DNA from 2 places in the Peribacillus sp. CSMR9 genome. Region 2 is predicted to be linked to the other one. Evidence: a T-box and tRNA genes for the amino acid it is inferred to sense, from the RefSeq annotation. Region 2 holds a T-box; the other holds one or more tRNA genes.
What was found. The T-box of region 2 lies ahead of glyQ (glycine--tRNA ligase subunit alpha). A T-box ahead of a tRNA ligase gene usually reads a tRNA of that ligase, here a tRNA-Gly.

Region 1 (4,202 bases), on a different contig from region 2:
TACTGGCAGGGATCGGAGGTTTCACTTATTTATACGTTTTTAACCAACCGTATCACCAAAGAACTATAAAGATTTTCTTTGTGATGGTGGGTCTTGCTTTATCTGTTGTATTAGGGACGCTTTTGGCTCCATACCAATTGGGAACAGCCATAATGATGGGGATCATCGGGGCAAGTGTTTTTTTTATATTTGGTGCATTAAAGATTACCGGTCCTTCGGCGGTATTCTTCGTCTTGAGCTTTGCGCTTGCGACAGGTATGCCCGTTGATCAAAGTCTGGCTCCGTTGCGTGGGGGCCTCGTTTTAATGGGTGGGGCACTATCTTGGATAATCTGTATGTTAGGGTGGTTTTTCAACCCTCATGGACCAGAATCGCTTGCGGTGGAAAAGGTGTACAGAGAATTGGGGGCATTCTTTGATTCCATGGGAACCGAGAAATACAATAAAGCAAGACAGGGAACGGTATTGGCGATGAAACAGGCTGAAGATACACTGTTAGCCGGGTTTTCAAACAGGCGAAGCCCAGATGAGTTAAAGCGGTTGTTCCTACTGAATGAACATGCGAATGCCATATTCTTGGAGGCTCTGGAAATTTCCTTGAATAAAAATATCGTACTGCCGCCAGAATTAGGTCAATCCGTTCGTGCCCTTGCCGGTTCCATTGCATCTAAAACAAAGAATGAAAAAAAGATCCTTCAACCTGACCAAATGACCGAAGAGGTGGAAGAGTTATTCATGAAGATTTATAATGCAGATGCCATCATGAATGAACCTGTCCAGAAAATCGATCAAGCAGCAACCATCTCAAAGCCTTCTTTAAAAACAATTTTTCTTGGGGCGTTCGATAAGAATTCAATTGTCTTCCGCGCTTCCGTTCGATATGGAACAATCCTTACCATTGCTGCCATCATCGCATATTCCGCCGATTTTAACCGTTCGTACTGGATTCCCTTATCCTGTGCGGCCGTTATGTCGGGTTCGACCATCATCGCCACATTCCATCGAGCGGTCCAAAGGACTTTCGGGACGGTCATCGGACTCCTGCTAGCAAGTTTAATTCTAGCAGCCGTTCATAACGAGTTCATTATCGTTCTGATCATTTTATGTTTGACATTCATTACAGAGCTTTTCATCGTTCGGAATTATGGATTAGCGGCGATGTTTTTTACTCCTTCAGCATTAATCATGGCGGAATATTCAACTCAAATCTATGATTTCAGTTTTTTTGCGACAGTAAGGATAACAGATATCGTCGTTGGAAGCATGATAGGTCTTATTGGGTCGCTGTTACTCGGAAGTCGTTCGGCATCCAGTCTTCTCAATCATTTGACAGCCAAAACGATTCGAAGCCAGGGACAGTTATTATTGATGGCGTTCTCTGAAAAAGATAATGACTTTGCAATTGATGAAAGCAGCGGAAGGAACAAAATGCAAACAAATATGGTGAATCTATTAACGGTTTACAATGCATCCCTTGGTGAGATATTCAAAAACAAGGCTAGACTGGAATCTCTTTGGCCCGTTATATTTTCGATAGAACAGTTGGGCTATTATCTAAATGCCAGCTTGAAATCCTATGAACGGCCAGTCCTTTCAGAGCGGGAGCTCGCTCAATTGCTGTATGTTTTCGAAACCATGGCGATAGCGGCAGATAAAGGTCGATCACATACTAATAAAGAAGTGCCTGAAATTGAAGGATACTCAAAAGTCCGCCAGGAAATTTTGGACCTTCAAGAAGCACTTCAGTTTTGCGGAGAAACAACTGGCTAATTAATCTATTAAGGGAGTTCATATTTGACTCCCATTCATTTAATGAGTGTTTCATGCCTCTGTTAATAGGGTGAAATTGGAAGGATTATAGAAAAGTCTGTAAAAATGCCAGTTTTCATTATAAAATGTACTTACAAACAGAAAGGTGATGAACCATGTCAAACGTTGCTGAATTTCGTGATTTTTTAACTAGTGAGAAAATCTATATGAATGAGTTGAATGAAGATGGAACCACCTTTTTTAGAGCTGAGCAAAAGTTAAAGGACGGGTGGAAGGTCCTTTTAGTATTTGCATTCAATCAAGATGAAAATGTGGCGGACTTATTTTGCTTTAATGTCGCCGAGTTGAAGAATCCTGAAAAGAAACAGGATGTTCATACACTGTTGAATGAATATAATGCTAATTTTAGGTACTCCAAGCTTTATGAAGAAAATGGGACCATTTCCATTCGGTATTCATACTCCATTGAGGGGGATATCGTACCGGATCTTGCGTTCAGGAAGTTAATCATGCTGCTTGAAACGGCACAGCAGGTTTATCCGCGGTTAATGGAAGTCATTTGGTCTTAAATCATTATATAGGATGAAAAAGTTCTCTGAAACAGGGGGCTTTTTAACATCTTTACTAGAGTGAATGAATATATTAACGTTACAATACATTAATTAATAATTTTTTTAAAAGAACTATTGCATTTTTTTAGATTAAACTATATAATTAATTTTGTTGGTAATTCGACAAAGTTCTACAAGGACATGCGGGTGTAGTTTAGTGGTAAAACCTCAGCCTTCCAAGCTGATGATGAGGGTTCGATTCCCTTCACCCGCTCCAATACATACTCATAACGTAGGGTTTCGTTACCTGGAGAACGAAGCTTTGCGTTTAAATATTATTACAAGAATTCTACTGTTTACAGTGGGATTTTTTTTATTGTCCAAATTACCTGCATTTTATGGGGGCGGAAATTCGGGAAGGGGTTGAATGAGCTGAAGGTTAATCTGATTATCATTTTTATTCTATCAGAGAAATGACAAAACGAACTTCATGGCATTCATACCGTAATTAACCGGAGTTTTATATTAGCTGCCATGTATTTTATACCGAAAAAATGCGTTAATCAAAGCTATTCAGCATTAGGGGATAACAAAATAAGTTCATTTTTGGATAAATGCCTAAACAGCAGTTCTGGGGTTTTAGTAAAAACAGTGAACCGGTTAGGTTTATGGTGACGGGTGTTATTTAACTTCTCAGGTGGATGGGGTTATCAGAATCATTAAATCATACGGGGGCCGGGACGCATATCAAGTTATTATCCAAAGCTGAAGGGATGGATCGATGGGAATATAATTTACTTTAAAGGTTTGGAAAGTTTACGAAAAGACCCCTTCCGATTGTGGAAAGGGTTTATTTCCGTTCATTTTTGATTAGCCTTCTACAATCGAGTAAGTCCCTTCACCACCGTGGATTTCAAGGAACATGTCCATCAAGGATTTTGTTAGCTGATGTGCTTCTGTGATTGGAGTATTGGGTTGTAAATAAATGATTTGGATGGCTTTTTTTGTTTCTTCGGTGACTTTCGTGCGTTCTGAATCAACGTAAGGGCTTCCGAATGCGCCCTCATGATCGGCTGATGTAATCATATTTTCCATGGAATTCAAGCGGCCGTTCAAACCGTCATAACCATCTGCCCCCTCGCCAATCTTAATCGAGATGTCTCCTGATAATTTTTCCGCATCATAAATGCCGATCGGAACTTCATATAACAGCGAGAAGAAGTTATTCAAATCGATGGCTGAATGGATGGGTGTCAAGTAATTCTGTTTTTTTACGCGGCTGTAAAGGGCTTCCACGGAGGGGCGATACCGTGACGGGTTTGTTCCTGTAGCCTTGAAAATCTCCCGCCACGCTTTAATGCCGGAAAAGTCGGTCAATTCCTTTTCTTCAAGGTCGAAGAAAAGAGCTTCCTGAAATAGTTGAAGTCTCCCTTTCACCATTTGCGGGGAGGGACCTATTTCGATGTTTTCATATGTAATGATCCCAACTTTGAATTCAGGGATTTTACTGCTAAGATTAGCTGATACGGTAATTTCCAAGCGTTTCACCTCCAAAAATGATTGCAATTAGTTTATCATAGATAGCAATGGTTTGAAATGGATACAAGCTTCGATCGGAATACTGAATGAACGTAGGTGATTAATATGGATATGAATGCATTCAAGCAAGAAGTGATTTTATATAGTAAAGAGATCGGCATCGATAAAATCGGTTTTACATCGGCCACGGCTTTTGCCGAATTGAAAGCTCGCCTGATACGTCAACAGGAACTGGATTATCAGTCAGGGTTTGAAGAAGGCGATATAGAAAAAAGGGTCAGGCCTGAATTGATATTCGAAAAACCGCAATCCATCATTTCGATTGCACTTGCTTATCCGTCAA
Region 2 (4,202 bases):
CGCGTGAGGAAATTCCGCATTCAGTGGCTGTTGTCATCGATTCAATTAAAAAAATGGATAACAGTGATACCATTAATGTCATGGCAACGATCGTTGTCGAGCGTGATTCACAAAAAGGCATCGTCATCGGAAAGCAAGGGAAAATGCTTAAAGAAGTCGGTAGCCGTGCCAGGGTGGACATCGAAAACTTATTGGGCTCGAAAGTTTTCTTGGAACTTTGGGTAAAGGTACAGAAGGATTGGCGTAACAAAGCCAGCCAGCTTCGCGATTATGGTTTCAATGAGAGCGAGTATTAATTAACAAAATTTACGAGTCATGAAAGTTTGGAAAACGGTCAAGCTAATCATATGGTCGGATATTCAATTGCTAGTTAAAAATGAAAGGTGGGCTTTATATGTTGGATTTTACCTGGGAATTATTTAGTGAAACAGGTAATGTGGACACCTATTTGCTGTTTAAGGAGATAGAAGTCGAAAGACAGGAAAGACCCTTGGTATTGAAAGATGAGCTAGCAGAAATTGATTTTCCTGTTTCATAGGTTAGTCTTGGCGAACATGGGTGGTGTCTTGGTATGCTCCAAAAATGTGAGGGCATTGTCATAAGGCGAACTGCATATGGAGAAAATAACAAAATCATTACTATATATACCCGAGAGCTAGGAAAAATTGGTGTTATGGCTAGAGGAGCCAGTAAACCTAATAGCAGGCTTGCTGCCGTCACCCAGCTTTTTTGCTCCGGGTATTTCCTTGTAACCACTTCAACCGGACTCGGAAGTCTTCAGCAAGGTGAAATGGTCGATTCACTCCGTTACATACGGGAGGACCTTTTTGCGACTGCTTATGCTTCTTATATTGTTGAGTTGCTTGATAAAAGCGTCGATGATAAAAAACCGAATCCATATTTGTATGAATTGCTTTTGCAAACCTTGCATTACATAAACGAAGAATATGACGCAGAGGTTTTGAAATTCATTTTTGAAATGAAGATGCTGCCCGTCAATGGGATTAACCCAGTGCTGAATCAATGTGCTGTTTGTGGCGAAACGGAAGGGGAATTCGCCTTCTCGCTTCGGGAAGCGGGTTTTATTTGTCACCGCTGTCTCGGGAAGGATCCCTATCATTTTAAAATTTCACCTGCAGCCCTCAAATTGCTGAGGATATTTTATTATTTCGATTTATCAAGGCTAGGAAACATTTCCGTCAAGCCTGAAACGAAAAAGGAAATCCAGAAAATAATAGATGCTTATTATGAGGAATATTCCGGTCTCCATTTGAAATCAAAAAAGTTCCTAAAACAGATTGATACGATGAAAGATATGTTTTAAGATCTGACCTATTGACATTCCATGCTAGTTTGTATAAAATTCTAATCATCAAAATAAGAAGATTGCGTTGATGGAAAAGAGTATCTGTCATTCTCCATAAAAAGCGAACCCGGGACGGTGGAAGCCGGGATATGGATTTACAGGGAAGGGCGTTTCCGGAGCATGTTGCTTTGAAAAGAGGCCGTTTTATAAACGGCAATTAGGGTGGAACCGCGGGTATACTCTCGTCCCTATGCATTTCGCATAGGGACGGGAGTTTTTTGTTTGCCTGTGAAAGGGTTCGATCCTTAATTTTTAAAGAGCCGTTTAAATAACCTGGAGGTGTACGATGAATATTCAAAATATGATTTTAACGTTACAAAAGCATTGGTCTGAACAAGGCTGCATATTAATGAATGCTTATGATGTAGAAAAAGGGGCAGGAACGATGAGCCCATACACGTTCCTGAGAGCCATTGGACCTGAGCCTTGGAGTGTTGCTTACGTGGAGCCATCCCGCCGTCCGGCTGACGGTCGTTATGGCGAGAACCCTAATCGACTGTATCAGCATCATCAGTTCCAAGTGATCATGAAGCCGTCGCCTGACAATATCCAAGATTTATATTTGGATTCATTGCGCGCTTTAGGGATTAATCCGCTAGAGCATGATATTCGTTTTGTGGAGGACAATTGGGAAAACCCATCACTAGGGTGTGCTGGTCTCGGTTGGGAAGTATGGCTTGATGGAATGGAAATCACGCAATTTACATATTTCCAACAAGTGGGCGGCCTTGAATGTAAGCCGGTTTCCGTGGAGATTACATACGGGATCGAACGTCTCGCCTCTTACATTCAAGATAAGGAAAACGTATTTGACCTGGAATGGACAGAAGGATTCACGGTCCGGGATATATTTGGACAGCCGGAATACGAACATTCAAAATATACGTTTGAAACATCCGACCTAGATATGCTGTTTCAACTTTTCACGATGTATGAAAAGGAAGCGCATCGCCAAATGGAAGAAGGGCTTGTGCATCCTGCCTATGATTATGTTTTGAAATGTTCACATACGTTTAACCTTTTGGATGCCAAAGGTGCCATCTCGGTGACGGAAAGAACGGGATATATTGCCCGCTGCCGTAACCTAGCGCGTAAGGTCGCTAAAACCTTCTATGAAGAGCGGGAAAAATTAGGCTTCCCGATTCTGAAAGTGAAAGGGGAGAATACAAATGAGCAAGCGTGATTTGTTATTGGAAATTGGATTGGAAGAGCTGCCAGCACGTTTTGTGACAGCTTCCATGAAACAGCTATCAGATAAAGTGCAGAAATGGCTAACGGAAAAAGCGATTGAATTCGGAGAAGTTGAAGCGTTTTCCACACCAAGACGTTTGGCCATATTGGTGAAAGACGTGGAAGAATCACAAAAGGATATCGAAGAAGAAGCAAAAGGACCGGCTAAGAAAATAGCTTTGGACAGCGAAGGCAATTGGTCTAAAGCCGCATTGGGATTTGTCAGGGGCCAAGGCATGACTTCAGAGGATATTTATTTTAAAGAACTCAAGGGTGTGGAATATGCCCATGTGAATAAATTCATAAAAGGACAGCCGACTGTACAGCTTTTATCTGAGCTTGCTGAAATCATCAGCGGCATGACGTTCCCGAAAAACATGCGTTGGGCCAATCAAGAGCTCCGCTTCGTCCGTCCGATTAAATGGCTGATTGCCTTATTCGGAAATGAAGTGGTGCCATTTAGCATCGCTGGTGTCGAGACGGCCCGTGAAACAAAGGGACATCGTTTCTTGGGCGATAGCGCAATCATCGAGCAGCCGGCACGGTACGAAGAAACGTTAAAAGAACAATTTGTAATTGCGGATCCGGATAAACGCAGACAAGTTATTCTGGATCAGATTAAAGGGCTTGAGCAGGAAAAGGGCTGGATCATCCCGGTCGATGAAGAACTGCTTGAAGAAGTCAATAATTTGGTGGAGTATCCAACGGTGTTATTTGGACACTTCGAAGAAGAATTCCTTGAGCTTCCTCCAGAGGTCCTGATCACTTCAATGAAGGAGCACCAACGTTATTTCCCTGTCAAAGATCAGGACGGCAAGCTACTTGCTTTCTTTGTAACCGTGCGTAATGGTGATGATCGCCATTTGGATAAGGTTTCTAAAGGAAATGAAAAAGTATTGCGTGCACGCCTATCGGATGCAGCATTCTTCTATAAAGAAGATCAGAAAAAAGAGATTTCGGCTGCTTTGAAAAAGCTGGACAGCATCGTTTATCATGAAGAAATTGGTACATTGGCCGAGAAAACTGCCAGGGTAACTGCAGTTACCGGAGTCCTTGCGGATGCCTTGAATTTAAAGGCGGAAAAAGAAATGGCCCTTCGTGCAGCGGAAATTGCCAAGTTCGATTTGGTGAGCCATATGGTTTATGAATTCCCTGAATTGCAAGGGTATATGGGTGAGAAATATGCACTCCTAAAAGGAGAAACCAAGGAAGTGGCTGCAGCTATCAATGAACACTATATGCCGAGGCATGCGGATGACAATGTTCCGCCTTCTGTCATTGGAGCGGTTGTTAGTTTAGCTGAAAAAATTGATACTTTGTCTTCATTCTTCGCTATTGGCGTCATTCCGACAGGTTCCCAGGATCCATACGCACTAAGAAGGCAGGCGAGCGGTGTCGTCCAAATTCTAGCGGAGAAGAAATGGAATATCTCTTTAGAGGAGCTTATTGTTATAGGTCTTAAAGGTCTAAAATCAAAAGGTATCTTAAAACGTGATCTTGAGGATGTTAAATCTGATATGTTCACATTCTTTAAAGCGCGTGTCAAACACCTGCTGCAAGAACAGCAAATCCGTTACGATTTGATTGACGCAGTTCTGGTCAATGA

Region 1: it has a tRNA-Gly gene. The T-box ahead of glyQ (glycine--tRNA ligase subunit alpha) is inferred to sense a tRNA for this amino acid. The anticodon was not compared.

What each region holds. Positions count from the first base shown of each region.
Region 1 is NZ_JAOPHO010000049.1:5,932-10,133, forward strand. Features, by position in the region: gene N9I19_RS18045 (FUSC family protein) at 1-1,769, shown strand, start outside; gene N9I19_RS18050 (YbjN domain-containing protein) at 1,925-2,338, shown strand; tRNA gene N9I19_RS18055 (tRNA-Gly) at 2,524-2,597, shown strand; gene N9I19_RS18060 (B3/B4 domain-containing protein) at 3,191-3,859, opposite strand; gene queG (tRNA epoxyqueuosine(34) reductase QueG) at 3,965-4,202, shown strand, end outside.
Region 2 is NZ_JAOPHO010000019.1:12,481-16,682, forward strand. Features, by position in the region: gene era (GTPase Era) at 1-296, shown strand, start outside; gene N9I19_RS11180 (YqzL family protein) at 395-538, shown strand; gene recO (DNA repair protein RecO) at 572-1,324, shown strand; T-box leader at 1,383-1,559, shown strand; gene glyQ (glycine--tRNA ligase subunit alpha) at 1,653-2,549, shown strand; gene glyS (glycine--tRNA ligase subunit beta) at 2,536-4,202, shown strand, end outside.